Regions from separate parts of the Bradyrhizobium sp. Rc2d genome, predicted to be linked through region 2. Evidence: predicted binding sites of a transcription regulator. Region 2 holds the regulator's gene; each other region holds the start of a gene.
What was found. The regulator PhoB, encoded in region 2, activates phosphate uptake and scavenging genes when phosphate is short. The targets are predictions, from matches to a motif close to TGTCATNNANCTGTCAT.
Positions count from the first base shown of each region.

Region 1: the regulator PhoB is predicted to act here: its motif matches at 1,375-1,391, upstream of BLV07_RS27740 (Orn/Lys/Arg family decarboxylase).
Region 3: the regulator PhoB is predicted to act here: its motif matches at 4,667-4,683, upstream of BLV07_RS29775 (DUF2794 domain-containing protein).

Region 1 covers NZ_FNCU01000026.1:36,640-46,766, reverse strand. Annotated here, with positions in the region: gene BLV07_RS27745 (xanthine dehydrogenase family protein molybdopterin-binding subunit) at 1-1,334, shown strand, start outside; gene BLV07_RS27740 (Orn/Lys/Arg family decarboxylase) at 1,436-3,793, shown strand; gene BLV07_RS27735 (GNAT family N-acetyltransferase) at 3,800-4,378, shown strand; gene BLV07_RS47780 (hypothetical protein) at 4,474-4,686, opposite strand; gene BLV07_RS27725 (hydroxyacid dehydrogenase) at 4,862-5,911, opposite strand; gene BLV07_RS27720 (thiamine pyrophosphate-binding protein) at 6,155-6,712, shown strand; gene BLV07_RS27715 (thiamine pyrophosphate-dependent enzyme) at 6,723-7,331, shown strand; gene BLV07_RS27710 (VanZ family protein) at 7,408-7,785, shown strand; gene BLV07_RS27705 (DUF1236 domain-containing protein) at 7,828-8,211, opposite strand; gene BLV07_RS27700 (2-hydroxy-3-oxopropionate reductase) at 8,327-9,229, opposite strand; gene hyi (hydroxypyruvate isomerase) at 9,425-10,127, opposite strand, start outside.
Region 2 covers NZ_FNCU01000007.1:69,008-79,134, reverse strand. Annotated here, with positions in the region: gene BLV07_RS11880 (SGNH/GDSL hydrolase family protein) at 1-425, opposite strand, end outside; gene BLV07_RS11875 (OpgC domain-containing protein) at 425-1,681, opposite strand; gene apaG (Co2+/Mg2+ efflux facilitator ApaG/CorD) at 1,879-2,271, shown strand; gene BLV07_RS11860 (Hsp33 family molecular chaperone) at 2,816-3,823, opposite strand; gene argF (ornithine carbamoyltransferase) at 3,990-4,913, opposite strand; gene BLV07_RS11850 (aspartate aminotransferase family protein) at 4,913-6,121, opposite strand; gene BLV07_RS11845 (GcrA family cell cycle regulator) at 6,590-7,102, shown strand; gene phoB (phosphate regulon transcriptional regulator PhoB) at 7,332-8,039, opposite strand; gene phoU (phosphate signaling complex protein PhoU) at 8,055-8,771, opposite strand; gene pstB (phosphate ABC transporter ATP-binding protein PstB) at 8,783-9,601, opposite strand; gene pstA (phosphate ABC transporter permease PstA) at 9,598-10,127, opposite strand, start outside.
Region 3 covers NZ_FNCU01000030.1:26,246-36,372, reverse strand. Annotated here, with positions in the region: gene BLV07_RS29790 (ABC transporter permease) at 1-2,291, shown strand, start outside; gene BLV07_RS29785 (Bax inhibitor-1/YccA family protein) at 2,561-3,352, shown strand; gene BLV07_RS29780 (GNAT family N-acetyltransferase) at 3,613-4,143, shown strand; gene BLV07_RS29775 (DUF2794 domain-containing protein) at 4,233-4,604, opposite strand; gene BLV07_RS29770 (DUF1223 domain-containing protein) at 5,176-5,952, opposite strand; gene acnA (aconitate hydratase AcnA) at 6,174-8,894, opposite strand; gene ccmA (heme ABC exporter ATP-binding protein CcmA) at 9,135-9,737, shown strand; gene ccmB (heme exporter protein CcmB) at 9,970-10,127, shown strand, end outside.

The DNA of each region.
Region 1 (10,127 bases), on a different contig from region 2:
GCACGCTCGATGCCGTCACCCACGAAGCGATTGCCGTCACCTCGCGGTTTGAGGATTTCTCGCGCAACGATACCGGCTGGGGGGAGCAGCTCTACAAGAGTCCCAACAGCCGCCTCTCCCACAAGCTCGTCCACCTCGACGTCGCCACCCCCTGCGACATGCGCGCGCCGGGCGCGGCATCGGGCGTCTGCGCGCTCGAATGCGCCATGGACGAATTGGCCGTCGCGCTCAAGCTCGACCCGATCGAGCTGCGGCTGAAGTGCTACTCGGATCGCGACCAGAGCGGGGACCTCCCCTACACCAGCAAGCAGCTGCGCGAATGCTATGCCAGGGGCGCAGAAGCCTTCGGCTGGGCCCGGCGCAATCCCGCGCCGCGCTCCATGCGCGACGGCAACGACCTGGTCGGCTGGGGCATGGCGACAGGCGTGTGGGAGGCACTGCAGATGCCAGTCGCCGTCCGCATCGTTCTGACGTCGAACGGCCATGCCGAGGTCTCCTGCGCCGCATCCGACATCGGCACCGGCACCTACACCATCGTGTCGCAGGTAGCGGCCGATGCCCTCGGGCTGCCGATCGAGAACATCAGCGTCAGGCTCGCGGACTCGACCCTGCCGCAGGCGCCGGTGGAGGGCGGCTCGTGGATGGCCGCCTCGAGCGCGCACGCCGTGTTAGGAGCGGCCGAGGAGATTCGCCGGGAGCTCGCGCGTCACGCCAAGGCGATGCCCGCCTCGCCACTCGGCGGCGTCGATGCGCCAGATATCATTCTCGTCGACGGAACCGTCGCCAAGGCCGACGACAGGAGCCGTGCCGTCTCGATCGCCGATGTAATGCGCCATGGCAAGATCGAGCGGATCGAGAAGCAGAAGCTCAACCAGTTCGCCGAGGACAAGTCGCATGCCCGCAACACGCATTCGGCCGTTTTCGCCGAGGTGAAGGTCGACGAGCAGCTCGGCGTCATCCGCGTGACGCGGGTCGTGAGCGCGGTCGCCGCCGGGCGCATCCTGAACACCAAGACGGGCCGCAGCCAGATCATGGGCGGCGTGGTCTGGGGAATCGGCATGGCGCTGCACGAGGAGACGGTGATGGATCACCGCTTCGGCCGCATCATGAACGCGAACATCGCCGAGTACCACATTCCCGTGAATGCCGACATTCACGACATCGACGTCATTTTCGTCGACGAGCCGGACGAGCGGATCAACAGGCTCGGAGTCAAGGGCCTCGGCGAGATCGGCATCGTCGGCGTGCCTGCGGCGATTGCGAACGCCGTCTATCATGCCACCGGCAAGCGCATCCGGCGCTTCCCGATCACGCTGGACAAGCTGATGGATTGAGCCGCAAGCCGCTCGAACCCTCCGGTAGCGCTCAGGCTCCTGTCATCCAACTGTCATCGAATGTGCCGAGAGCTGTATCTCCTGCACATTCGGGACCCGACATGGACTATTTCAAGCGCTTCAACTTCCTGTTCGCCGCACCTGTGTTCGACGCCGACGATCTCGAAGGCGTCCGTTTCAACCAGATCATCGAGGAGATCCAGCGCTCCGGCTTCGAGGTGGTCCGAGCCCGCAAGCTGGAGGATGCCGAGATGGCGGTGCAGACCGATGCCGCGATCGGCTGCATGGTGGTGGACTGGGGCAAGAAGGGCCTCGAGGGCCGGACCTCAGCGCTGATCAATCTGATGCGGCGCCGGGGCCTCGATTTCCCCATCATCCTCTTGATCCGTCGCAAGCGGTTCGAGGATTTGCCGGTCGAAGTGCTCGATTTCATCGACGGTTATGTCTTCCTCTCGGAGGAGACGCCGACCTTCATCGCCAAGAACCTGATCAGCCGGCTGAAGCAATATGCCGAGACGCTGAAGACGCCGTTCTTCGGTGCGCTGGTCGACTATGCCGAGGAAGGCAACCAGCTCTGGACCTGTCCGGGGCACAATGGCGGCGTGTTCTACAACCGCAGCCCGATCGGGCGCGTCTTCGTCGAGCATCTCGGCGAGTCCGTGTTCCGCGACGACCTCGACAATTCCGTGCTCGATCTCGGCGACCTCCTCACCCATGAAGGGCCCGCGCTGCGGGCGCAGAAGGAAGCTGCCCAGATCTTCGGCGCGGAGAAGACGTATTTCGTGCTCAACGGCACCTCGACCTCGAACAAGGTCGCGCTCGGCGCGCTCGTCACCGACGGCGACCTCGTGCTGTTCGACCGCAACAACCACAAGGCCGCCCATCACGGCGCGCTGATGATCAATGGCGGTGTCCCGATCTACGTGCCGACCATCCGCAACGCCTGGGGCCTGATCGGCCCGATGCGCTGGGACATGCTCGACGAGAGGGCCTTGCGAGAGGCGATCCGCAATCACCCGCTGGTCAACGACAAGGACGCCTGGCGCAAGGAGCGGCCGTTCCGCGTCGCCGTGGTCGAGCAGTGCACCTATGACGGCACCATCCACAGCGCCGACATGATCCTGAGGCGCATCGGCCATCTCTGCGAGTACATCCTGTTCGACGAGGCCTGGGCCGGCTTCATGAAATTCCACCCGCTCTATGCCGGCCGCTTTGCCATGGGGCTTGCGGACCTTCCCCCCGAGGCGCCCGGCATCATCGCGACGCAGTCGACCCACAAACAGCTGGCGAGCTTCTCGCAGGCATCCCAGATCCACATCAAGGACCGCCATATCCGCGGCCAGAAGCGGCGCGTCGAGCACCGCCGCTTCAACGAGAGCTTCATGCAGCACGCGTCGACGTCACCGTTCTATCCGCTGTTCGCCTCGCTCGACGTCGGCGCACAGATGATGAAGGGTCGCTCCGGCGAAGTACTGTGGGACGACACGATCCGCCTCGGCATCGAGCTGCGCAAGAAGATCCGCGCGATGCGCCGGGAGTTCGAGGAGAAGGAGCAAAATCCGGACCGGCGCTGGTTCTTCGAGCCGTTCGTGCCGGATCGCGTCGCCATTCCCGATGTCAGCCGCCCCGGGGCTGCGCACAACGTCGCGTGGGAAACACTCTCGACCGACGAGCTCGCCACCAATCCCGCGCTCTGGCAGCTCTCCCCCGACAGCACCTGGCATGGCTTCCCCGGCCTCACCGAAGGCTTTGCCATGACCGACCCGAACAAGCTGACGCTGCTGACGCCCGGCTTCGACCGCAGCACCGGCGCCTATGCCGAGCACGGCATCCCCGCACCGGTCGTCGCGCAATATCTGCGCGAGAACCGCATCGTCCCCGAGAAGAACGACCTCAACTCCCTGCTCTTCCTGCTCACGCCTGGCGTCGAGGCCAGCAAGGCCGGCACGCTGATCTCCGGCCTCGTCGCGTTCAAGAAACTGCACGACGACAATGCGCTGCTGGCCGACGTCATTCCCGAGTTCCATCAGCGGCGGCAGGCACGCTATGCCGGCGTGCGACTGCGCGACCTCTGTGGCGAGATGCACCGCTTCTTCCGCGCCGCCGATGTCAGCGCGCTCCAGGCGCGGCAGTTCATGCCCGAGCACATGCCTGAGATCGCGATGCCGCCCCGCGAAGCCGCGCGCTATCTGTTCCGCAACGACGTCGATTATCTGCCGATCGAAGCGATCGCGGGCCGCATCGCGACCACGCCCTTCGTGGTCTATCCGCCCGGCATCGCCACCATCGTTCCGGGCGAGCGGCTGACGGAACGAGCCAAACCCATGATCGACTATCTCAAGATGTTCGAGACCTGCTTCAACACGTTTCCAGGGTTCGATGTCGAAATCCAGGGCGTCTACAAGGAGATCGATGCGAACGGCCGCATCGGGCTCTATACTTATGTCGTTGCCGAGTAGGTGCCGATGAACGAAACAGCGATCGCGCGCACAGGTGACGACCAGGTCCGGATCCGCGCCTCACGCGAAAGCGATGTCGAGGCGATGCTGGCGATCTACCGCCATCACGTCCGCGCTGGCGTGCCGCGCGATGTCGAGGGAACCGGCGCGCCCGAGCCGGACGACCTGCGCGACCGGCGCAAGAACCTGAAGCAGACCCGCCTGCCGCATCTGGTCGCGACCTATCGCGGCGAGGTGGTCGGCTATGCCTATGCCGTGCTGTTCCGCAAGCGGCCGGCCTATCGCTACACCGCCAAGCATTCCATCTACGTCCATCACGAGCAGCTCGGCCGCGGGATCGGACGGCTGCTGCTCCAGGACCTGATCGACGCCTGTGCGGCGGCCGGCTTCCGCCAGATGATCGGCTATATCGATGCCGACAATGCGCCCTCGCTGGCGCTGCACGAGAAGTTCGGCTTCGCGCGCGCCGGCCTGCTCTGCGGCGTCGCCTATCGCCACGGCCGCTGGTCCGATACCGTGATGGTGCAGCGGTCGCTCGGCGCGGGCACGACAGCACCTCCGCCCATCACGGCGCCCGGCCGGTAGAGCATGATCCGGAAAAGTGTGCAGCGGTTTTCCGAAAAGATCATGCTCAAACAATAAGCTAAAGCGCGATGACAATCTCATCGCGATTTAGATCTTCATGACGGAAAATCGGCCGGTCTGACCTGAATGCGGTCGGCATGCAGGGACCAATGATGCAACGCCTGGTCCTTGCAGAACTTCGCCTTGGCCCGCTCCTTGGCCTCGTCCTCGTCGGCGGCGTCGATCTCGAGCGTCCCCTGGCAGACCTCGATCTGCCGGCCGTACTGACCGAGCACGTCCTTCATGAACCTGACGACATAAGTTGACATGGGACCTCCTGGTGCCCCCGGTCAGCCCCGGCGGCACTCTAATCCCATTTAGGCCGGACAGGGAAAGGAGATTTTGACGCGGATCAAGGTCGGGACGCTGTTTTCTTCGCTCCGTCATTCCGGGGCGGCTCGCAGGGCCGAGCCCGGAATGAAGAGGAAGAGAGGGTAGCTGTCCCTACCCCGGCATCACGCCGAACGCCTGCTTGAAGCGCTCCGCATAGCGCGGCCAGACCTCGGGATTGATGATGCGCGGCGGGCGCTTGCCGTCCAGCACATCCAGCACCTGCTCGGCGGCGATGCGGCCCATGTTCTGGCGCGCCTCGATCGTCACGCCGGCGGTATGGGGGCTCGCCAGCACGTTGTCGAGCTGGAGCAGCGGATGCTCCGGCGGCGGCGGTTCCTTGGACCAGACGTCGAGGCCGGCGCCGGCGATGCGCTTGTCGCGCAACGCCTGGAGCAGCGCGTCCTCGTCGTGGATGAAGCCGCGCGCCGTGGTGATGAAATAGGCATGCGGCTGCATCAGCGCGAATTCACGCACGCTGATCATGTTGCGGCTGCCCTTGTTGAGCGGACAGGAGATCGAGACGAAATCGGCGCGGCGCAGGAGCTCGTCGAGCTCGACCTTCTCCCCGCCCCGCTCGGCCATCACCTCGGCCGACAAATAAGGGTCATAGGCCAGCACTTTCATGCCAAGCAGGCCCTTGCACAGCGCGGCGATGCGCCGGCCGACATTGCCGAGGCCGATGATGCCGACGGTCTTGCGCTCGACCTCGTTGCCGACGAGCTCGTTGCGGTTGACGTCGCGCTCGCGGCGTAGCCGGCGGTCCGACTGGATGATGCGCTTAGACAGCGTCAACATCATCGCCAGCGCGTGCTCGGCGACCGAATGGGCGTTGCCGCCGGACTGATTGACGACCACGACGCCGGCGGCCGTGCAGGCCTCGACGTCGACCGGGTCGAAGCCGGCGCCGTTGCTGGAGACGAGCAGCAAATTCGGCGCGCGCTTCAGGAAAGCGGCATCGACATGGAAATGCGGGGCGAGCTCGTCGCGGGCAGCGCCGACCTGATAGACATGGGTAGCGCCGAGGAGCGGCGCATAGACGTCTTCGGGGCTGCCGTTCTCGATGCGATCGAGCCGGACGTCGGACCGCGCCTTGAGGATGTCGATATAGATCGGATTGGCCAAATAATTGGAGTAGACGACACGCTTGCTGTTGACCGACATCAGGACCCTTCCGGCTTTCCAGGGATCAGCAAGGCCAGCGCGGCGCGCGCCCCCTCCGTGCTTCCTCCCACTTTTTCGTTGCCGCACTTATGACATGGCGGTGCCGGCCACGGCAGGCCGTCTGGCGCAGATCACGGTGCCGGCCCGGACATGTTGACAATCCCGCCCGCTGCGTCAAGTTCAGCAAAGCGCCGCGACGGCCGAAGACCAATAAGCATACAACGCGGCTCAAGGGAGAACGCAATGGCGATTGCGGAGCAGCAGACCTCGCCGCAAGGGGCCGGCGAAAGAAGCTGGCATGACATCGTCCTGCAAACCCTGAAGCGGAACGAGATCAGCCTCGTCCCTTACGTGCCCGATCGGGTGCTGACACCGCTGATCAGGAACCTGCACGCCGATCCCTTCTTCACCACCTTTGCCACCGCCCGCGAGGAGGAAGCGGTCGGCATCGTCTCGGGCGCCTGGATGGGCGGCCGCCGCGGCGCGGTGCTGATGCAGACCTCGGGTTTTGCGACGCTCGCCAACGTACTGGCCTCGCTCGCAGTGCCCTACCAGATTCCGCTGATCATGTTCGTGTCCGAGCGCGGCACGCTCGGCGAGTTCAATTACGGCCAGTCGCTGGTCTGCCGCACCATGCGCCCGGTGCTGGACTCGCTGGCGCTGGAGCATCACACCATCACCCGGCTCGACGAGCTCGAATTCATCACGGACCGCTCGATCAAGCAGGCCGTCACTACGCAGGCGCCGGTGGCGCTGATCCTCAGCCCGCTGCTCACCGGCGGCAAGGTGTTCGACAAGTGAGGTCGGCCAAATGAGCTCAAATCTGAATGCGCGCAACACCAAGGTGATGAACCGTTTCGACGTCACCTCGCGCCTGATCGCGAAGCTCGGAAACGAGGAAGCGGTGATCGGCGGCATCGGCAACACCAATTTCGATCTTTGGGCCGCCGGCCACCGCCCGCAGAATTTCTACATGCTGGGCAGCATGGGCCTCGCCTTCCCAATCGGGCTCGGGGTGGCGCTGGCGCAGCCCGACCGCCGCGTCTTCGCGCTTGAAGGCGACGGTTCGCTGCTGATGCAGCTCGGCGCGCTCTCGACGATTGCAGCCCTGAAGCCGAAGAACCTCACGATGATCGTGATGGACAATAGCATCTACCAAATTACCGGCGCACAGCCGACACCGGCCGCTGATGTCGCCGACATCGTCGCCATCGCCGTCGGGTCCGGCCTCGCCAACAGCTCCTGGGCCGCGGACGAGGAGGATTTCGAGCGCCTAGTCGAGAATGCGATGGCGGCTGCCGAGCCGAGCCTGATCGCGGTCCGGATCGACGACAAGCCGGGCGTCGGCACCACCCGGCGCGACCCCGTGCAGATACGGGAACGCTTCATGCACGGCCTCGGCGTGCGCGAGCCACTTTAATATTTCGTCATTAACTACACGTCGATCTGATATCGGGACTATACGGCCCGGTGCAAATCTGTGCTAAGCGAGCCGGATGTCCCTTTTGGTTCGTTCATTTGCCTGGCTGCTCGCGGCCGCCGTCACATTCGCAACCCTTGGTCCCCCCGGCCTCCGGCCGCATTCCGACTTCGGCCAGGACGGCGAACATGCGCTCGCCTTTATCCTGGTGGGACTGGCCTTCGGCCTCGCCTATCGGCAGCGACGCCTGCTGACCGCAGCGGCCGCGGTCGTGCTGATCGGCGTGCTCGAACTGATGCAATTTTGGGCACCTGGTCGCCATGCGCGGCTAGAGGATTTTCTGGTGGACGCGCTCACGGCCTGCCTGGGCTTTGTGCTCGCGGCCGCCGCCGATTGGGCCACCGCCCGGCTTCGCGCAAATTCGGTCCTGACGAGCGAAGGCCCCGCGGAGTGACACTCCGCAGGGCCCATTTTATCAGCGCGTAGCTTGCGCAGATCAGTCGATGATCTTGACGACGCGGCGCGTGCGCGGCTCGACGATCACGCGGCGATCATTCACGACCGCGTAGCGATACTCCGTGTAGTTCGGTACCGGGCGCAGCACCACGGTCGGCGGCAACGGCTCGCCAACCACGACGCGCTCGCGGATCACCACTGAATTGTCGCGCGGGATTCCGCCCAGAATCGCATTCGGAATTTCCAAACCGGCGCCAACGGCCGCACCGACGGTGCCGCCGACCATCGCGCCGACCGGCCCGCCGATGTCGCCGCCCGCGCGCGCGCCTTCCGCAGCGCCTTGGGCGGTGGTCGATTGAGCAAAGGCGGCGCTCGACGCCAGCAGCGACGCAGCAGCCAACGTAATCGCAAGACGGGTTTTCATATCCTTACGCCTCCAGTGATTGTTGTACACCTTCAACCCGCGGGGCCGGAGCATTGTTCCGGTTCCTGGACGGCCAAAGACGTGTCAATTCTGGAGACTGTTACCCCGTAACAGTCTAGGCCGCGGCGATCTCATGCCCTGCCATGAGTTCCAGCGCCCGCACCATCGCCGAATGATCCCAGGCCTTGCCGCCATGAGCGGTGCAGGACGAGAACAATTGCTGCGCCACCGCCGTGCTCGGCAGTGAGAGGCCAAGCGCACGCGCGCCTTCGAGCGCGAGGTTGAGATCCTTCTGGTGCAGCTCGATGCGGAAGCCGGGATCGAAATTGCGCTTCACCATGCGCTCGCCATGGACTTCGAGAATCCGCGATGAGGCAAAGCCGCCCATCAGCGCCTGCCGCACCAGGGCCGGATCCGCGCCGGCCTTCGACGCAAACAACAGTGCCTCGCTCACCGCCTCGATCGTCAGCGCGACGATGATCTGGTTGGCGACCTTCGTCGTTTGCCCGTCGCCATTGGCCCCGACCCTGGTGACGTTCTTGCCCATCTTGTCGAACACCGGCTTCATGGTGTTGAAGGCCCGCTCGGGCCCGCCGACCATGATCGTGAGGCTCGCCGCCTTGGCGCCGACCTCCCCTCCCGACACCGGCGCGTCCAAATAGTCCGCACCGAGCGCCTCGATCTTCTTGGCAAACTCCTTCGTCGCCAGTGGCGAGATCGAGCTCATGTCGACCACGATCTTGCCCTTGGAGATGCCGCTCGCCACACCGTCCTTGCCGAACAGCACGGCTTCCACATGCGGCGTGTCCGGCACCATGATGATGACAGCCTCCGCCTCCTCGGCGACCTGCTTACCCGACTTGCAGGCGATACCGCCGGCGGCGATCAGATCGGGCGCGACCGGCGCGGCATCATGCAGGAAAACGCGATGGCCCGCCGCCAGGAGATGGCCGGCCATCGGCCGTCCCATGGTGCCAAGTCCGATGAAGCCGATGTTGGTCATGTCTGTTTCTCTCAGTTGAATTGGCGAAATTTGATCGGCGCGCTCGATGCACCTCTCCCGCTTGCGGGAAAGGTCGGCACGCAGTGCCGGGTGAGGGCTTTATCCGCTTGGGGGACTTTCAACGGATATTGGCGAGCCCCATCGCGGAGACACCCTCTCCCCAGCCCTCTCCCGCAAGCCGGAGAGGGAGCCCACTGCCGCTGCGTCTGCTCACGTCTCGAACGTCTGCGCCGCGTGCCACGAGAGCCCTTCCAGCGTCGTGGTGCGCGGCTTGTATTCGCAGCCGATCCAGCCGCGATAGCCGATCGCGTCGAGGTGGCGGAACAGGAACGGATAGTTGATCTCGCCGGTGCCGGGCTCGTGGCGGCCGGGATTGTCGGCAAGCTGGATGTGGGCGATCTGGGGCAGATATTCCTGCATGGTGCGGGCGAGATCGCCCTCCATGATCTGCATGTGATAGATATCGTACTGGATGAACAGGTTGTTCGACCGCACTTCGGAGATCAGCTGCACCGCCTGCTCGGTGCCGTTGAGGTAGAAGCCGGGAATATCGAGCGTGTTGATCGGCTCGACCAGCAGCTTGATGTTCTCGCGCGCCAGCGTCGAGGCCGCAAAGCGCAAGTTTCCAACCAGCGTCTCATTGAGCTGGCGCCGGTCGGCATCGGCAGGCGCGATGCCGACGAGGCAGTTGAGCTGCTCGCAATCGAGCGCCTTGGCGTAGTCGATGGCGCGGAACACGCCGTCGCGGAATTCGGCGGTGCGATCGGGCAGGATCGCGATGCCGCGCTCGCCCGCCGCCCAGTTGCCGGCCGGCAAATTGTGCAGCACCTGCGTGAGGCCGTGCGCCTCGAGCTGCTCACGCAGCTGCGCCTTGTCGAAATCATAGGGAAAGAGATACTCGACCCCGGAAAAT
Region 2 (10,127 bases):
ATAGCATCCACGGTCCCGGTCTGCCAGATGACCAAAGTAGGCGTTTTTGCTTCCATCAGCTTAACGAAGGTGGCGGCGGTCTCCTGTGCCGTCCTCTTGCTCTGTATTTCTACGGAGACGTGCACCGCTTCCGAGGGCGGCAGCTTGTCCTTGAGGTTCACCTCCATGCGCGCCGGATATGAGCTGCTCTCCGAGGAAGGAATCGTGGTCGAGCGGCTGCCGATGACCAGAATCTCGAGCGGCTTGCCGGCCTTGACGGCGCCGGCGACCTTGGGCAGCCGGCTCTCGCTGGTGAGCAGATAGGACGGCAATTCGCAGGCCGCGGGCGCGGCCGGGGCGGCAGGCGCAGCATCGCCCGCGCGCGCCATGGGCGCGGCGAGGCCACCGCATAGCAGGATCAGGCTCAGGAGAACCTTCGCCTTCATCAGCCCCCTCCCGCCAGATCGGCGTTGCCGACGGCGTTTTTGGTTTTCGCACCGCTCTTGTCAGCCACGCTCTTGTACCACGAAATGACCCAGGCCACCCCCCACATGATCAGGATTCCGGAGAGACTAATCAACGCATGCATGGCTGCGCCGCCGGAGACCTCGGCCAGGATGAAATGGCCGGCGAAGGCCAGGAAGACGCCGAGACAGAAGATCTCGAGGGAATGCTGCCCACATAGAATGAGCGGCCGTAGCCAGCGCGATTTCAAGCCCGGCCAGGTCCGCGGCAGGAAGCGCACGGTGAGCGCGGCCAGCGCCAGGAAATGGGTGAAGCGCAGCACGTCGAGATCGGTCTTGTCGATCGGATACATCCACTGCTCGATGCGCTTCGGCATGAGGTGACCAAGCTGCGGCACGTACCAGGTCAGCGTCACGTAGAACGCCGCGACCAGATAAGCGATCGCAATCCACATCGTCACCGGTGAGGCCAGGATGCGCGACATGCGTCGCGCACCTCCGAGCGCGCACCATGCACCGAAGACGAAAAGCAATTGCCAGGCCAGCGGATTGAACGCCCAGAAGCCGTTCGGATAGGCCGAGAAGTAGAGGTCGTATTCCCAGGTCACCGCGTAGAGCACGACCGACAGGCCGAGCGTGACGTCGGGCTTCCACCTCATCGACCACAGGATCAACGGCAGCGCCAGCATCAGCACGATGTAGAGCGGCAGCACGTCCATGTTGACGGGCCGGAAGCGCAGCAGCAGCGCCTGCACGATGGTGACGTCGGGCTGCTTGAGGAAATCCATGATGCCCATCTCTTCGGTGTAGAGCGGGTTCTCGAAGCTGGTCGCCACATAGGAGATCTCGGCGAGGAAGATCGTGAACAGGAAGACGTGGGCGACGTAGATCTGCCAGACGCGGCGCAGGATGCGCGCGGTGGCGATGACGACGCCGTTCTCCAGCATCGCCCGCCCGTAGACGAAGGCGGCGGTGTAGCCGGAGATGAAGATGAAGATCTCGGTGGCGTCGCTGAAGCCGTAATTGCGGATGGTGAACCAGGTCAGCAGGCTGGTTGGCAGATGGTCGATGAAGATCAGCCACAGCGCCAGCCCGCGGAACAGATCGAGCCGGAGCTCGCGCTCGCCGATGGCCGGCAGCGTGATGGCCGGCGCGGCGGCCCGCGGCGTGATGCCTGCGGGTTTGGCATCCGCGGTTCCCGCGATCGTCGATCCCGTCACTTGGTCGGCAATGGTCATCGGGGGCCAAAAACCCTTCCGCAAATCGCGACGTGCAATGGAGTTTACCGTTCCAGCCGTCGTCCCGCAAAGCGGCACGATCACATAAGGGTGTCTTCCCTTGGGGGAGTCCTTCCCCGCGAATTCTGGCGGGACGATGTCGCCAAAGCCGTCTCCAGCGTTTGGTTCCCCGGGCGGATTTCGGTATGATGGAGGTTATGTACCGCGCCGTGACCCGCCAGATCGAAGTGACCGTCGAGCCGAACTTTGTTCCGGAGCAGTCTTCGGCCGATCGCTCCCGCTATTTCTGGTCCTACACCATCGTCATCACCAATTCCGGCGACGAGACCGTGCAGCTGAAGACGCGGCACTGGATCATCACCGATGCCTCCGGCCGCCAGCAGGAGGTGAAGGGCGAGGGCGTCGTCGGCGAGCAGCCGATCCTGGCCCCCGGCGAACGCTTCGAATACACCTCCGGCGTGCCGCTCACGACCGCCTCCGGCTTCATGACCGGCCGCTACCAGATGGTCAGCGAAAGCGGCGAGCGCTTCGAGATCGACGTGCCGACGTTCTCGCTGGACAGCCCGGACAACAAGCGGGTGTTGAATTAGGGGCGGTGCGGCGACGCCCACCGCTGTCATGCCCCGCCACCGGGTCTCGCCTTCGGCGAGCCCGATGACAGGCTCCGGCGGGTACGCCGCGGCTTATCGGTTCAATCAGCGCCGGTCAAGCCGGGCGATGACAGCGCGTATGTGGCGAGCAGCTTCCACAACATCGTCATTGCGAGCGCAGCGAAGCAATCCGGAATCTCTCCGCGGAAAGACTCTGGATTGCTTCACTGCGCTCGCAATGACGGAGTATGAGGCGGCTGCGCCGTTCTCCAAATGACGCTGTCATTCTCCGCGAAAGCGGGGAATCCAGTACGCCGCGGCCTATCGGTTCAATCACTGTTGTCTCGGAGTACTGGATCGCCCGGTCAAGCCGGGCGATGACAGCGAGAACGAGGCGCGAGCGTGCCCCAAACTCGTCACTGCGAGGAGCTCGCGACAAAATTGCAAAGCAATTTTGCGCTGATGCGACGAAGCAATCCAGACTGACACCGCGGATGCATTTCTGGATTGCTTCGCTGCGCTCGCAATGACGGGAAATGGGGGCCTACGCGTCCTCCACACCCGCCTCGTGCGGAGTGAACTGGTAGACCGACGAGCAGAATTCGCAGGTCACCACGACCTTGTCGTCCTTGACCATGGCGGCGCGGTCGTCCGACGAGAAGCTCTTCAGCATGGACGCGACCGCATCACGCGAGCAGGAGCATTGCGCCTTCAGGACCTGTGGATTGAACACGCGCACGCCGCGCTCGTGAAACAAGCGGAACAGCAGCCGCTCACCGGACAGCTCGGGATCGATCAGCTCGACGTCCTCGACGGTCTCGATCAGCGAGCGCGCCTCGACCCAGGCGTCGTCTTCCGCGACGCTGTGCACCTCGGTGCCTTCGGGCGCGTTGCCGGGATGCAAATCGGCCTGCCGCGCGCGCTCCGGTGCCTTCGGCAAAAACTGCATCAGCATGCCGCCGGCACGCCAGCGATGCTTGCCGCCGTCGCTACTGCGCCATTCCTCGCCGACCGCGAGGCGCACGCGCGTCGGGATCTGCTCGGAGCGCAGGAAATATTCGTGGGCGGCCTCTTCGAGGCCGCCGCCGTCGAGCGCGACCAGGCCCTGGTAACGGCTCATGTCGGGGCCCTGGTCGATGGTCATGGCGAGATGGCCGCGGCCGAGCAGCGTCCCTGAATCCCTGGCGTCACCGAGGCGCGCAGCATCGAAGCGCGCATAGGCGCGCAGACGATCCGGCGCCATGTAGTCGACGACCAGGAACGACACCGGACCGTCGGTCTGGGCTTGAAGGATGAAGCGGCCCTCGAATTTCAGCGCCGAGCCGAGCAACGTCGTCAGCACGATGGCCTCGCCGAGCAGCTTGCCGACCGGGGCGGGATAATCGTGCTTGGTGAGGATGTCGTCGAGCGCCGGGCCGAGCCGCACCAGGCGGCCGCGCACGTCGAGCGCGTCGACCTCGTAGGGCAGCACGGCGTCATCGATCGGAACTGCTGATGGCGCGCGAACCGGGCCTTCGAGCCCGGTTTTCATGTCAGGGGATTGGAAAACCATGGCGCTCTATCTGGGGTCGGAGGTGACGGATTGGAAGGGGTGCGAGGCGGCGTGTTCCGGATGCAGTTATGATTGCCCGACATTACCGCAAACTCGATGTCGTCCCGGCCTAGTGCGCAATTACGCACTAGGCCGGGACGACGAATAAATAATCTACCGTCGCGCGTTACTTCACCGCGTCAAAGCACCAGGCCAGAATGCCCTTCTGCGCATGCAGGCGGTTTTCGGCCTCGTCGAACACGACCGATTGCGGGCCGTCGATCACGTCATCGGTGACCTCTTCGCCGCGGTGGGCGGGCAGGCAGTGCATGAACAGCGCATCGGACTTGGCCAGCGACATCAGCTTGGCATTGACCTGGTAGGGCTTGAGCACGTTGTGGCGGTGCTCGCCTTCCTTGTCGCCCATCGACACCCAGGTGTCGGTGACGACGCAATCGGCACCGCGCACGGCGGCTTCCGGATCGGTGCCGAGCACGATCGGCGCATTGGTCGTCTTGATCCAGTCACGCATCGCCTTCTTCGGCGCGAGCTCCGGCGGCGTTGCGACGTTGAGCTGGAATTTGAAGCGCTCGGCGGCGTGGGCCCAGGACGCCAGCACGTTGTTGTCGTCACCGGTCCAGGCCACCGTCTTGCCCTCGATCGGGCCGCGATGCTCCTCATAGGTCATGAGGTCGGCCATCACCTGGCAAGGGTGCGAACGGCGCGTCAGGCCGTTGATGACGGGCACGGTCGCATAGGCCGCAAGCTCCAGCAGCGCCTCGTGATTGAGGATGCGGATCATGATGGCGTCGACATAGCGCGACAGCACGCGCGCGGTGTCGGCGATGGTCTCGCCACGGCCCAGCTGCATTTCTGCGCCGGTGAGCATGATGGGCTCGCCGCCGAGCTGGCGCATGGCGACGTCGAACGACACCCGCGTCCGCGTCGAGGGGCGCTCGAAGATCATCGCCAGCGTCTTGCCTTCGAGCGGCCTGACCGGCTGATGCGCCTTCTGCTTCGCCTTCATGGCCGAGGATGCGGCGAGCATGCGCTTGAGCTCCGACAGCGGGAGCTCGTTGATGTCGAGGAAGTGCTTTGGCGACTTGCTCATTAGCTTGCCGCCCGCTTGGTCTGACTGGACGAGATCGCCGTGCAGGCGCGCTCGAGCCGCCCGATGCTGTCCTCGATCTCGGCTTCGGTGACGATCAGAGGTGGCAGAAAGCGCACGACATTGTCGCCGGCGCCGACGGTGAGCAGTTTTTCGTGGCGCAAGGCGGCAACGAGATCACCCGAAGGCACGACCGCCTTGATGCCGATCAGGAGACCCTCGCCACGAACTTCGCTGACGACATCAGGATGGCGATCGATCACGGAGGCGAGCTTCTGCTTGAGCAGCAGCGACATCTTCTGCACGTGGTCGAAGAAGCCAGGCTTGAGCATGACGTCGAGCACGGCGTTTGCAGCAGAGATCGCGAGCGGATTGCCGCCGAAGGTCGAGCCGTGCGAGCCGGGCGTCATGCCGGAGGCCGCTTCCGCGGTCGCAAGGCAAGCACCGATCGGAAAGCCGCCACCGAGCGCCTTCGCCAGCGACATCACGTCGGGCGTGACGCCGAGACGGCGATGCGCGAACAGATCGCCGGTGCGGCCCATGCCGGTCTGCACCTCGTCGAACGCGAGCAACAGGCCCTTTTCGTCGCAGAGCTGGCGCAGCGCCTTGAGAAAGGCGGGTGTCGACGAACGCACACCGCCCTCGCCCTGGATCGGCTCGATCAGGATGCCGGCGGTCTGCGGACCGATCGCCTTCTTCACGGCCTCGATATCGCCATGCGGGACCTGGTCGAAGCCGTCTATCGGCGGGCCGAAACCTTCGAGATATTTTGCCGAGCCCGTCGCAGCCAGCGTCGCCAGCGTACGGCCATGGAAAGCGCCCTCGAAGGTGATCATACGATAGCGATCGGGATGGCCTTTGGCAGCGTGATAGCGCCGCACGACCTTGATCACGCATTCCAGCGCTTCGGCGCCCGAATTACAGAAGAACACGAAGTCCGCGAAACTCTCGTTGCACAGACGCGTTGCAAGCCGTTCGCCATCCGGGCTCTGGAACAGGTTCGACATGTGCCAGAGCTTGGTCGCCTGCTCCTGCAATGCCTTGACCAGCGCGGGATGGGCATGGCCGAGCGCGTTCACCGCAACGCCCGACGTGAAATCGAGATAGCGATCGCCATTGGTCGCGATCAGCCAGCAGCCTTCGCCGCGCTCAAAACCAAGGTCGGCCCTGGCGAAAACGGGAAGCAGATGCGGCGCGGCGCTGTTGGTCATGACCATCACTTGGATGTTGCATTTGAATGTTGAGACCTGCCTGGCATGCCTTGCGCAGCGCACCATTGACCGGTCCGGAAAACGAAACGTGCCGCCTTTTAAGGGCGGCACGCGGCACTATCTTATGCCTGGCAAGACCGGTGTCAATGCCGCCCGGAAAGCCTCGCGAAACGCTGAATCCGTAGTCTTGCGGTGCCGATTTTGCGGGGTTTTCACCACGGAACATGTGGAAGCGAGTCGGCGGACTCTTGCGCGGGAGTCACGCCATATTGTAGCGTTTGGCCTGTCAGATACGACATCTCGTGCAGCGGTTCTGATCCTCTAAGTCCTCATGTACCGGCGTAAACGTTCGGGCGTCAGTAGCGCGCCCGGCGAGCCTTAAGGGATTCTGGCGGCACGGGTTTTTCAAGGCTTAGGCATTCGCTGTGAGGCCCCAGGATGGCGGCGCGCAGCGAGGGAAAGGGTGCAATGACGGTTTTGACCTGGTCCGACGATCGCGTCGAGCAGCTGAAAAAGCTCTGGGAGGCCGGACTTTCGGCCAGCCAGATCGCGGCCGAGCTCGGCAATGTGACCCGCAATGCCGTGATCGGTAAAGTGCACAGGCTCGGCCTGTCGGGCCGCGCCAAGAGCCCATCTTCGGCCGCGCCGCGGCCGCGCAAGGCGCGCCCAGCACAGCACATGATGCGGGTGACCCGGCCGATCTCGCGCGGCAACACCGCGCTGGCGCAGGCCTTCGAGGTCGAGGTGGAGGCCGAACCGGTCACCTACGACAACGTGGTGCCGATGAGCCAGCGGCTGTCGCTGCTGGAATTGAACGAGGCAACCTGCCACTGGCCGGTCGGCGATCCCTCGAGCCCGGATTTCTTCTTCTGCGGTGGCAGGGCGCTGTCCGGCCTGCCCTACTGTGCCCAGCACTCGCGCGTCGCCTATCAGCCGGCCGCGGATCGCCGGCGCGCGCCGGCCAAGCCGAGCACGCGGTGAGTTCGTTCTGAGATCAAAACGGCAGCCGTCACGCAATGACGGCTCTACAAATCCGATGTCGTCCCGGACAAGCGCGCCTAGATCCGGGACCCATAGCCACCGCAAGCTGTGGTTACGGGGACTCGGAGCTACCTTTTTCGCGCAACAATCACTCCCTGTGGCTATGGGTCCCGGATCTGGGACGACAGTGAGGGTGTGGCAGCCGCCTGCTAAAGCAACACCGCCTAACTTACGTCTGCTCCGCCTTCGCAAACCGATCATCCAGCGCATAGCCGGCGCCGCGGACGGTGCGGATCGGGTCCTGCTCGCGGCCGAGATTGAGCAGCTTGCGCAGGCGGCCGATATGGACGTCGACGGTGCGCTCGTCGATATAGATGTCGCGGCCCCAGACGCTGTCGAGCAGCTGCTCGCGCGAGAACACGCGGCCGGGATGCTCCAGGAAGAACTCCAGCAGGCGATATTCGGTCGGGCCGAGATCGATCGGCCGGCCCGAGCGCGCCACACGGCGCTTGTCGCGATCGAGCTCGATGTCGCCATAGGCGAGCACGGTGGCGAGCCGCTCCGGACTTGCGCGCCGCAGAAGGCCCTTCACGCGCGCGAGCAGCTCCGGCACCGAGAACGGCTTGACGATGTAGTCGTCGGCGCCGGTCGCAAGACCCCGCACCCGCTCGCTCTCCTCGCCGCGCGCGGTGAGCATGATGATCGGGAGCTGCTTGGTCTCGGGACGGGTGCGCAGCCGCCGGCACAGCTCGATGCCTGATAGTCCCGGCAGCATCCAGTCGAGCACGATCAGATCCGGGATGTGTTCCTTGAGGCGGGTGTCGGCGTCGTCGCCGCGCATCACCGTCTCCACGTCATAGCCGTCGCCTTCGAGGTTGTAACGGAGAAGCTCGGTGAGAGCTTCCTCGTCCTCAACCACCATAATGCGTGCGCCCATGTTGTCGTCGCTCCCTCAGGTATTCGGTACCGTCGTGGCGAAGGTCGTCATATCGCCCTTCGGCCGCTTGTCGGTGATCGCCTGACCCTCGATCATGTAGAACACGGTCTCGGCGATGTTGGTGGCGTGGTCGCCGATCCGCTCGATGTTCTTGGCGCAGAACATCAGATGGATGCAGAACGAGATGTTGCGCGGATCCTCCATCATGTAGGTGAGGAGTTCGCGGAACAGCGAGGTGCAGATGGCGTCGACTTCCTCATCGCCCTTCCACACCGCCATTGCCGCCGGCAGATCATGCGCGGCATAGGCGTCCAGCACCGACTTGACCTGCTGCTGCACGAGGTCGGTCATGTGCTCCAGGCCGCGAAACAGTTTTAGCGGATGGAAGTCCGTCTCCAGCGCCGCAACGCGCTTGCCCATGTTCTTGGCGAGGTCGCCGATGCGCTCGAGATCGGTGGCGACGCGCATGGCGCCGACGATCTCGCGCAGATCCACCGCCATCGGCTGGCGACGGGCGATGGTGAGCACGGCGCGCTCCTCGATGCGCTTCTGCAGCGCATCGAGCTCGGCGTCGGTGGTGACGACGCGCTGACCGAGCGCGACGTCGCGGCGGATCAGCGCATCGACGGAATCGACGATCATGCGCTCGGCGATGCCGCCCATCTCGGCGACCAGGCGGGTGAGCTCCTGGAGGTCGGTGTCGAAGGCCTTTGCGGTATGTTCAGTACCCATGTCCCGTCTCCTCAGCCGAACCGGCCGGTGATGTAATCCTGCGTACGCCGGTCGCTCGGCGACGTGAAGATCTTGCTGGTGTCGTCGAACTCGATCAGTTCGCCGAGATACATGAAGGCGGTCTTGTCGGAGACGCGCGCCGCCTGCTGCATGTTGTGGGTGACGATCGCGATCGTGTAGTTCTCGGACAGTTCCTGGATCAGCTCCTCGACCTTGGCGGTCGAGATCGGATCGAGCGCCGAGCAGGGCTCGTCGAACAAGATCACTTCAGGCCGCACCGCGACCGTGCGGGCGATGCAGAGGCGCTGCTGCTGGCCGCCGGAGAGCGACAGGCCCGAGGCGTTGAGCTTGTCCTTGACCTCGTTCCACAGCGCGCCGCCGCGCAACGCCTTCTCGACCCGGTCGTCCATCTCCGACTTCGAGATCTTCTCGTAGAGGCGGATGCCAAAGGCGATGTTCTCGTAGATCGTCATCGGAAACGGCGTCGGCTTCTGGAACACCATGCCGACCCGGGCGCGCAGCAGATTGAGGTCGAGCTTGGGATCGAGGATGTTGGTCTGGTCGAGCATCAGCTGACCGGTGACGCGCTGGCCCGGATAGAGGTCATACATCCGGTTGAAGATGCGCAGCAGGGTCGACTTGCCGCAGCCCGACGGGCCGATGAACGCCGTGACGCGGTTGGTGCCGAGCGTCAGGTTGATGTTCTTCAGCGCGTGATGCTCGCCGTAATAGAAGTTGAGGTTGCGCACCGTCACCTTGGCGGGCGCTTCCGGCAGCGGATGCGAGGCCAGGTGACCGTTGGAACTCACGGATACGGACAGGTCGGTCATTTTGCGGTCCTCTCGGCACCGAGGATGCGGGCGCCAATGTTCAGGGCAAGCACGGTGAGCGTGATCAGCAGTGCGCCGCTCCAGGCGAGCTGCTTCCAATAGGCGTAGGGGCTCTGCACGAAATTGTTGATGGTCACGGGCAGGTTCGCCATCGTCTTGTTCAGGCCGAGGCTGAAGAACTGGTTCGACAGCGCGGTGAACAGCAGCGGCGCGGTCTCGCCGGCGACGCGGGCGGTGGCGAGCAGCACGCCGGTGATGAGGCCGGAGCGCGCGGCGCGGTAGGCGATGCGCTTGATCACCAGCGAGCGCGGCAGGCCGAGCGCGGAGGCCGCCTCGCGCAGCGCGTTCGGCACCAGAAGCAGCATGTCCTCGGTGGTGCGCAGCACCACGGGGATGACGATCACGGCGAGCGCGAGGCTACCCGCGATCGCCGAGAAGCCGCGCATCGGCACCACCACCGCGCCGTAGATGAACAGGCCGATGATGATCGAGGGCGCCGACAACAGGATGTCGTTGATGAAGCGGA
Region 3 (10,127 bases), on a different contig from region 2:
CCGTGTCGACAGCCGCGACCTTGCGCGGCATGGCGCGCTCGACTGATGGCAAGCTCGCGCTGGTCGAGATGAAGGCGGTCGACGACAGCTATCCGATGCTCGGCCAGCTGAAACTGGCGCCGCCGCTGCCGATGTCCGATCTGCTTGCGGAGCGTGACGGCGCGTTCGGCGCCGCCGCCGATCCAACGCTGCTGGCGCGGCTCTCGCTCAAGACCGGCGATCGCGTCACCATCGGCTCGGCGACGTTCCAGATCCGCAGCACCGTCGAGGCCGAACCCGACAAGCTCGCCGGCGGCATCGGCTTCGGTCCGCGCTTCCTGATCAGCCAGGCGGGCCTGCGCGCCACCGGCCTGATCCAACCCGGCAGCCTGATGCGCTGGGTCTACCGGGTGAAGCTGCCTGACGCCGCCAACGGCGAACGCGCCACCGAGACTTTCATCACTGACGCGCGCAACGCGGCGCCGCAGGCCGGCTGGGAGATCCGCAGCCGCTCCAACGCCTCGCCGCAGCTCGAGCGCAACATCAACCGTTTCACTCAGTTCCTGACGCTGGTCGGCCTCGCCGCGCTGCTGGTCGGCGGCGTCGGCGTCGCCAATGCCGTCAAGAGCCATATCGACCGCCGGCTCGAGGTGATCGCGGCTTTCAAGGCCGTCGGCGCCACCGGCCGCGACGTGTTCGGCATCTATCTCGCGCAGGTCATCCTGCTCGCCGCGATCGGCTCGGTGATCGGCCTTGCGCTCGGCGCCGCGATGCCCTTCGCCATCGTCGGCCTGTTCGGCAAGCTGTTGCCGCTGCCGGTGGTGCCGGCCGTGCATGCCGACGAGCTAGCGCTGTCCTTCGTCTATGGCCTGCTCACCGCATTGGCTTTCGGCCTGTGGCCGCTCGGCCGCGTCCACGACGTGCCGGTGGCCGCGCTGTTTCGCGACACCATCAGCTCGGAATGGCACCGGCCGCGCTTGGGCTACCTGGTGTTCATGGGCGTCGTGATCGTCCTGCTCGTCGCCGTCGTGATCGGCCTGTCCTTCGACAAGCGCATCGCCGTGGTGTTCGTGGCCTCCTCCGTCGTCGTGTTCGCCCTGCTGCGCGGCATCGCCGCCCTCTTGATGGCCATCGCACGGCACCTGCCGCGGACGCGGCTGCCGATGCTGCGGCTGGCCATCGCCAACATCCACCGGCCGGGCGCGCTGACGCCGTCCGTCGTGCTGTCACTGGGGCTCGGGCTCGCCGTGCTCGTCACCATCACCCAGATCGACGGCAATCTGCGCCGCCAGTTCCTGGCGTCGCTTCCCGAGCAGGCGCCATCGTTCTTCTTCATCGACATCCCGAGCGCGCAAGCCGAGCAGTTCGACCTCTATCTGCGCCAGATCGCCCCCGGTGCCAAGGTCGAGGACGTGCCGATGCTGCGTGGCCGCATCGTCGGCGCGCGCGGATTGCGCGCCGAGAAGCTCAAGCCCTCGACCGATTCCGAATGGGTGCTGCAAAGCGACCGTGGCCTGACCTATACCGGCGAGCTGCCGAAGGGGTCCAAGGTGGTCGAGGGCGAATGGTGGAGCGCCGACTATTCCGGCCCGCCGCTGGTCTCGATCGAAAAGAAGATCGCCGACGGACTCGGTCTCAAGCTCGGCGACGAGATCGTGGTCAACGTGCTTGGCCGTGACATCCCGGCCAGAATCGGCAATCTGCGCACCATCGACTGGCAGGGGCTCGGCATCAATTTCGTCCTCGTGTTCTCGCCGAACGCCTTCAAGGGCGCACCGCATACCCATATCGCAACGCTGACCGAAGCCGGCAGCAACGCTGCGGGCGACGGCAAGATCATCAAGCAAGTGGCCGACGCCTATCCGATGGTGACGAGCGTGCGCGTGCGCGAGGTGATGGAGACGGTCGGCTCGGTGGTGACCAACTTGGCGCTCGCGATCCGCGGCGCCAGTGCGGTGACCCTGATCTCGGCGATCCTGGTGCTCGGCGGGGCGCTCGCCGCCGGTCATCGCCACCGGGTCTATGATGCGGTGATCCTGAAGACGCTGGGCGCGACGCGGCTGCGGCTGCTCGGCGCCTATGCGCTCGAATACCTCCTGATCGGGCTCGCCACCGCAGTGTTCGGCGTGATCGCCGGCAGCATCGCGGCCTGGATGATCGTGACGCGGCTGATGACGCTGAGTTTCGTCTGGCAGGCCGGCAGCGCCGCCAGCGTGGTCGCGGCCGCGCTCGTCGTCACTGTGGGGCTCGGGCTCGCCGGCACGCTGCTCGCGTTGAACAAAAAGCCCGCGACGGTGTTGCGGAATTTGTGACAAAAGGTAGCGGATGGGCGCGCGGGAGCGGAATCGCACGATTCCTGCGATTAACCACGTCCGCCCGTCAGGATTGTGGCCGAGGGCGACATTCGGCCGCGCGTGGACGGTTGCAGCGAATGTGTTAGTTTCCCACATATCGAGTGGGTTCGGAGCCCCGATTGTGAGCCAAAATTTAGTCGGCTGGCAGCGGTATCCGAGATAGAACTGACGAACCGGCGGCATGGCGACCCTCATGCCGGACCGGACCAACCAACGGGAATTCGACCATGTCGGACCTAGACCGTAACTACGCTTCTCCTTTCGGCAGGGCCGCCGGGCGTGTTGACGCCGCGACGGTCGATGCCGGCCTGCGCGCCTATATGCTGCGCATCTACAATTACATGAGCATCGGCCTGGCCATCACGGGCCTTGCCGCGCTCGGCGTCTACATGGCCGCCGTGACGGACGTCCCGACGCCGGAAGCCGTCCGCGTCGGCAAGCTGTTCCTGACGCCATTCGGCTACGCGATGTTCGTGAGCCCCCTGAAGTGGCTGTTCATGCTGGCGCCGCTCGCGATGGTGTTCGTGATCTCGGCGGGCATCAACCGTCTGGCACCCTCGACGGCCCAGATCCTGTTCTGGGTGTTCTCGGCGCTGATGGGCATCTCGCTGTCGTCGATCTTCCTGGTGTTCACGCACACCTCGATCGTGCGGGTGTTCTTCATCACCGCGGCGACCTTCGGCGCGCTCAGCCTCTACGGCTACACCACCAAGCGTGACCTGACCGGAATGGGCTCGTTCCTGTTCATGGGCCTGATCGGCATCATCATCGCGAGCCTGGTGAACCTGTTCCTGGCCAGCTCGATGCTGCAGTTCATCGTGTCGGTGGTCGGCGTGCTGGTGTTCGCGGGCCTCACTGCCTGGGATACCCAGCGGCTGAAGAACGACTACATCTACGGCTACGCCTCGGCCGGCGGCGACATCGCAGAGCGTGCGGCCATCACCGGCGCGCTGTCGCTGTACCTGAACTTCATCAACCTGTTCACGCTGCTGTTGCAGCTCCTCGGCCAGCGCGACTAACGCCAGGACGAGGGAACGACATGAACCCCGGCCGAAAGGCCGGGGTTTTTGTTTGGGCCGGGCTGTACCCACAGGCACCGTCATTGCGAGGAGCTCTTGCGACGAAGCAATCCAGAGTGCCTCCACGGATGCATTTCTGGATTGCTTCGCGGAGCCTGTCATCGGGCCGCGCGTTGCGCGGACCCGGTGGCTCGCAATGACGCCGGAGAAGCAGCGCAGCCCCCTTCCAGCGGTCGCGGGAAGCCTCTAATCTTCCCGCCATGTCCGCACCAGAAATCAGGCCCACCACCGAGGCCGACCTTCCCGCCATCACCGCCATCTATCAGCAGGCCGTCCGCGAGGGCACCGCGACGTTCGAGCTGGAGCCGCCCGACCTTGACGAGATGACACGGCGCTATCGCGCGCTGATCGACGGCGGCTATCCCTATTTCGTCGCCATCCTCGATCGTCGCGTGGCCGGCTATGCCTATGCCGCGGCCTACCGGCCGCGGCCGGCCTATCGCTTCACGGTCGAGAATTCGATCTATCTCGACCCCTCCTTCCACCGCCGCGGTGTCGGCTCCCTGCTGCTGGAGCGGCTGATCACCGAATGCGTGGCGCGTGGCTTCCGACAGATGATCGCGGTGATCGGCGATTCCGCCAATGCCGGCTCGATCGGCGTTCACACCAAGAGCGGCTTCAAGATGATCGGCACGCATCCCAATGTCGGGCTGAAATTCGGCCGCTGGCTGGATACGGTGATGATGCAACGTGACCTCGGCGAGGGCGCGCGCACGGTGCCGGGGAAGTAGATGCCGTAGCCCGGGTGAGCGAAGCGATACCCGGGAACGGTGCAAGCAAAGTCCCGGATGTCGCTTCGCTCATCCGGGCTACGAAAGCCTCACACCACCGCCAGCTTCCGATCGATCACCAGTAGCACGCGCTCGAGCTCGTGACCGCGGCGCAGGATCAGGCCGGTCGCCGAGATCACGCTGTACATGCCCTGCTTGCGCGCAAGCCGCGGGTCCTTCTCGATCCGATAGATCGGCACTTCCGAAGCGCGGCGATAGACCGAGAACACGGCGCGGTCCTTCAGGAAGTCGATAGCGTAGTCGCGCCACTCGCCGTCGGCGACCATGCGGCCGTAGAGATTGAGAATCCGGTGCAGCTCGAGGCGGTTGAACGTCACCCGATTCGGGTGCGTCGTCGCAGCGGCGGGGCGCGCCGCCGCGCGCTGCTCGCTCGGCTCGGCATCCTCCGACATCAGATTCATGGGAAGCGCCTCCTCATCGCACGGCATGCCCCGCGTCCGCGACAACCGGAACCTCGGGCATCATGACAGTTGCATGATTGCGCCAACCGGTCCCTACCGCAAGGGGCCTCCTCGTTCGACTCATCGAATCGGGACACACGCAATGGTGGAACTTTGTCGCGGCAAACCGTCACGGGATCGTTAGCAGGAATCATAGTGTCGCCGCTTTTCCGCCTAGCGACTGCCGCCCTGCACTGCGAAAAGGCTCACGTGCGTTGGCCCGGTCCTTCGGTTCCGGATTCCTCAGCCCCCAGCCCCCCGGGGTCGACAGGATCGGGTCTGTACGCGCGACAAGGAGGGCCAACGCAAGTTGGTCCTTTTTTGTTTGTGTCGGGATGTTTCCGGCTCGCCGAGCCCGCTCTCTCTCCTCATGCACCGGCTCTCCCCCTCATCCTGAGGGCCGCGCCCGCGCGGCGTCTCGAAGGATGAAAGGCCGAGCTGCATCCGCCGGGCCTGCATGGTTCGAGACGCGCAAGGGCGCGCTCCTCACCATGGGAGTTAGAGCGAGTGCGAGGCTGGTGCGCGCGTGAAATCAGTGCAGCGACGTGTACGCCGCGCCCAGCATCGCACCCGGCTTCTCTCGGTTGCCATCCTGAACATAGACCACCGCGCCGTCGACGCCGTCGCGCGTGAAGTTCTCGATCGGCACCGTCCAGCTTTCCGGACGGCCGGTCCAATCGCCGACCTTGAGCAGGTTGCGCACCACGTTGTGGTAGGTGATCTGCTGTCCGCGATTTTCGCCGCGGGTGATCGTGATCGGCACCGACTTGGCGATCGAGCAGATCCAGACCTCGCCATGCGAGACTGTGGGCTCGTTGCTCGCGGCGACGGAGACGCTGATCTGCTTGCCCGCAAGCGACATCGTCACCGGCACGCTCATCACGCCCATGCCCTTGTCGGTCTTGCCGATCGCATTCTCGATGCCGGTGCGATCGCTGCCGATGACATGGGTCGAGCCATTGACGACGACCTGCGGCGTGTAGACCTCGCGGTCGCCGCGCATGCGCGAGTAGGCACGCTGCCGCGCAGAGAACCGCGAATCGGCCAGCGTGTCCTTCCAGCCGAGATAGTCCCAATAGTCGATCGGCATGCTCAGCGCGATGACCGAGGGATCTTTGGAGAGATCGCCGATGATCTTGTCGGCGGGCGGGCAGGACGAGCAGCCCTGCGAGGTAAACAATTCGACAACGGCGCGGGGATCAGCCTCGGCAGGGCGGATGACGGCGACGATCGCACAGATGCCGAGAGCACCCGACCAGAGGGCACTGGACCAACGTGAAATCGGATGAGAAGCCGTCATTGTTGTCATGTCGAACGCCGCACACCATTGCTCGTGAGAGGGAATCTTATCGCCTGATGGTCACCGTAATCTTACGGGGCGCAGCACATTCTTCCGTCCAGGAGGAGGTTTTCCACCGGCCGGGCCCATCCGAAACGTGCCGCAAAACGCGCGAAGGCGGCCTTTTGATAGGCCGCCTTCGTTCTGGCTTCTACTCACTTCGCAGTGAGCCATCGTTCACAAATCCGCGCTTACGCCGCGAGCTTGCGCAGGACGTAATGGAGGATGCCGCCATTGCGGTAGTAATCGAGCTCGTCCAGCGTATCGATGCGGCAAAGCAGCGAAACGCGCTGCAACGAACCGTCGCCGGAAACGATCTCCGCGGTCAGCTTCTGGCGCGGCCTGAGGTCGCCGACGAGGCCGCGCAACGTGACCTTCTCGTCACCCTTCAGACCCAGCGACTGCCAGGAAGTGCCGTCCTCGAAGGTCAGCGGCAGCACGCCCATGCCGACCAGGTTCGAACGGTGGATGCGCTCGAAGCTCTGGCAGATCACGGCGCGAACGCCGAGCAGGCGCGTGCCCTTCGCGGCCCAGTCGCGCGAGGAGCCGTTGCCGTATTCGGCGCCGGCGAACACCACCAGCGGCACCTTCTCTTCCTGGTACTTCATCGCGGCGTCGTAGATCGACATCTGCTCGCCGTCCGGCCAGTGCTTGGTCAGACCGCCTTCCGGAATGTTGCCGTCGGCGCCCTTCAGCATGAAGTTCTTGATGCGGATGTTGGCGAAGGTGCCACGCATCATCACTTCGTGGTTGCCGCGGCGCGTGCCGTACTGATTGAAGTCTGCCGGGCGCACCTGGTGCTCGCTGAGATATTTGCCAGCGGGCGAGGTGAGCTTGATCGAGCCGGCCGGCGAGATGTGGTCGGTGGTGATCTTATCGCCGAACATGGCGAGGATGCGCGCCTCGACGATGTCGGTGACCGGCTCCGGCTCCTTCTTCATGCCGTCGAAATAGGGCGGGTTCTGCACATAGGTCGAAGACATGTTCCAGCGATAGGTCTCGCTCTCGACCGTCTTGATCTTGCGCCAGTTGGTGTCGCCCTTGAACACGTCGGCGTACTTCTTCTTGAAGATCGACGCGGTCACGAACTTCTTCATGAAGGCGTTGATCTCCTTCGTCGTCGGCCAGATGTCCTTCAGGTACACCGGCTTGCCGTCCTTGCCCTCGCCGAGCGGCTCAGTGGCGAGATTCTTGGTCACGCTGCCCGCGAGCGCATGCGCGACGACCAGCGGCGGCGAGGCCAGATAGTTCGCCTGCACGTCCGGCGAGACGCGGCCTTCGAAATTGCGGTTACCTGAGAGCACGGCAGCGGCGACGATGCCGTTGTCGTTGATCGACTTCGAGATCTCTTCCGGCAGCGGACCGGAATTGCCGATGCAGGTGGTGCAGCCGAAGCCGACCAGGTTGAAGCCGACCTTGTCGAGATCTTTCTGCAGACCGGAATCGGCGAGATAGCCCGCGACCACCTGGCTGCCCGGGGCAAGCGAGGTCTTCACCCACGGCTTGGCCTTGAGGCCCTTCGCAGCCGCGTTGCGCGCAAGCAGGCCGGCGCCGATCAGCACGCTCGGATTCGAGGTGTTGGTGCAGGAGGTGATCGCCGCGATCACGACGTCGCCGTGACCGATCTCGAAGTCCTTGCCTTCGACGGCAAAGCGCTTCTCCGGCTCCTCGGCCTTCTTGTACTCGCTGCTGAGCGCGAGCGAGAAGCCCTCGGCCACCGACGGGAGCGCGATGCGCCCCTCGGGACGCTTCGGACCGGCCATCGAGGGAACGACGTCGGCGAGGTCGAGCGTCAGGGTTTCCGTGAACACCGGATCGGGCGACTTGGCGGTGCGGAACAGGCCCTGCGCCTTGGCATAGGCCTGCACCAGCGCAACGCGCGCCGAGGCGCGACCGGAGGTCTTGAGGTAGTCGAGCGCGGCGGCGTCGACCGGGAAGAAGCCGCAGGTCGCGCCATATTCGGGCGCCATGTTGGCGATGGTCGCCTTGTCGGCGACGGAGAGATGGTCGAGGCCCGGGCCGAAGAACTCGACGAACTTGCCGACGACGCCGAGCTTGCGCAGCATCTGCGTCACGGTCAGCACGAGGTCGGTCGCGGTGACGCCTTCCTTCATCGCACCCTTCAGCTTGAAGCCGACCACGTTCGGCAACAGCATCGACAGCGGCTGGCCGAGCATGCAGGCTTCCGCCTCGATGCCGCCGACGCCCCAGCCGAGCACGGCGAGACCATTGACCATGGTGGTGTGGGAATCGGTGCCGACGAGCGAGTCGGGATAAGCGACCTCGAAGGTGCCGGTCTTCTTGCCGACCGTCATCTTCTCCTTCTTGGTCCAGACCGTCTGGGCCAGATATTCGAGATTGACCTGGTGGCAGATGCCGGTGCCGGGCGGCACGACCGAGAAGTTCGAGAACGCCTTCTGACCCCACTTCAGGAACTCGTAGCGCTCCTGGTTCTGCTTGTATTCCTCGGTGACGTTCTTGCCGAAGGCCTTGTTGTCGCCGAAGAAGTTCACGATCACGGAGTGGTCGATGACGAGGTCGACCGGGACCAGCGGATTGATCTTCTCAGCATCGCCGCCGAGCTTCTGCATCGCGTTGCGCATCGCAGCGAGGTCGACCACCGCGGGCACGCCGGTGAAGTCCTGCATCAAGACACGCGCCGGGCGGAACGCGATCTCATGCTCCAGCGACTTCTTGCGCAGCCACTTCGACACCGCGACGATGTCTTCCTTCTTGACCGAGCGGCCGTCCTCGTTGCGCAGCAGGTTCTCGAGCAGGACCTTCATCGAATAGGGAAGTTTCGAAATTCCCTTCAGACCATTCTTCTCGGCCGTGGGCAGGCTGTAATAGACATAGGTCTTGGCGCCGACCTTGAGGGTCTTTTTGCATTTGAAGCTGTCGAGCGAGGTCATGTAGGAATCCCAATTGTTAGTTATACCCGGCAGGGTATTTTAACACCGTCAGCGTATCAGGCTTGGCCGCTTGCAGGGGCAGGTTGAGTTGCTGCATCAAGTAGTTCCGGGCTTATAGAAGCTTTCTAACCGCGCCGCCACAGCCACAATCGTGCCGCGCCAATCCGCGAGCCAAAAATTCCCATGCGCTACCCCAAGTTTTCCTGAGGCCTGGCTTTGAGCGGGTTGAAACGAGGCGAGATGCGGCTTTCAGGTCACGGACTCAGATGCGTGCGGGGTGGCCGCGAGGTGTTCGCCGGCCTCGATTTCGCGGCCGCCTCCGGCGAAGCCGTGGCGGTGATGGGTCGCAACGGATCGGGCAAGACCTCGCTGCTGCGGCTGATCGCCGGCCTGCTCATTCCGGCCGGCGGGACGATCGCGCTGGATGGGGGCGACGGCGAGCTGACGCTGCCGGAGCAATGCCACTATCTCGGCCATCGCGATGCCCTGAAGCCGGCGCTGAGCGTGGCAGAAAATCTGGCATTCTGGGCTGATTTCCTCGGTGGTGAGCGCTGCGATGCCGCCGAGAGCCTCACCAAAGTCGGCCTCGACCACGCCACCCACCTGCCCGCCGCCTTCCTCTCCGCCGGCCAGCGCCGCCGGCTGTCACTGGCCCGGCTATTGACCGTGCGCCGCCCGGTCTGGCTGCTGGACGAGCCGACCACGGCGCTGGACGTGGCCGGCCAGGACATGTTCGGCGGCCTAATGCGCGAGCACCTTTCGCGCGGCGGCATGATCATCGCAGCGACCCACGCGCCATTGGGGATCGACTCGCGCGAGCTCAGGATCGGGGGAATGGCGTGAGGCGGCTTCACCCTCAGTTTTTCGAGCGGCAAAGCTTCGCTCTTTCACCCGGGACGCAGCCGTCGCCGCGGGCTCCCTTGCCTCTCCCGCTTGCGGGAGAGGCCGGCGCGCAGCGCCGGGTGAGGGTTCTCTCCTCTGGGGGAGTCTTCGTTGCCGAGACACCCTCACCCCAGCCCTCCCCCGCAAGCGGGGGAGGGAGCGCACCGCCTTTGGGGCACGAGGGGAGCCTCTCATGACCGCCTTGTCGGCCCTGATCCACCGGGACATCCGGATCGCGCTCCGCGTCGGCGGCGGGGCGCTGATCGGCGTGCTGTTCTTCCTGACCGTGGTGGTGCTGATGCCGTTCGCGGTGGGCCCGGATCTGGCGCTGCTGTCGCGGCTCGGGCCGGC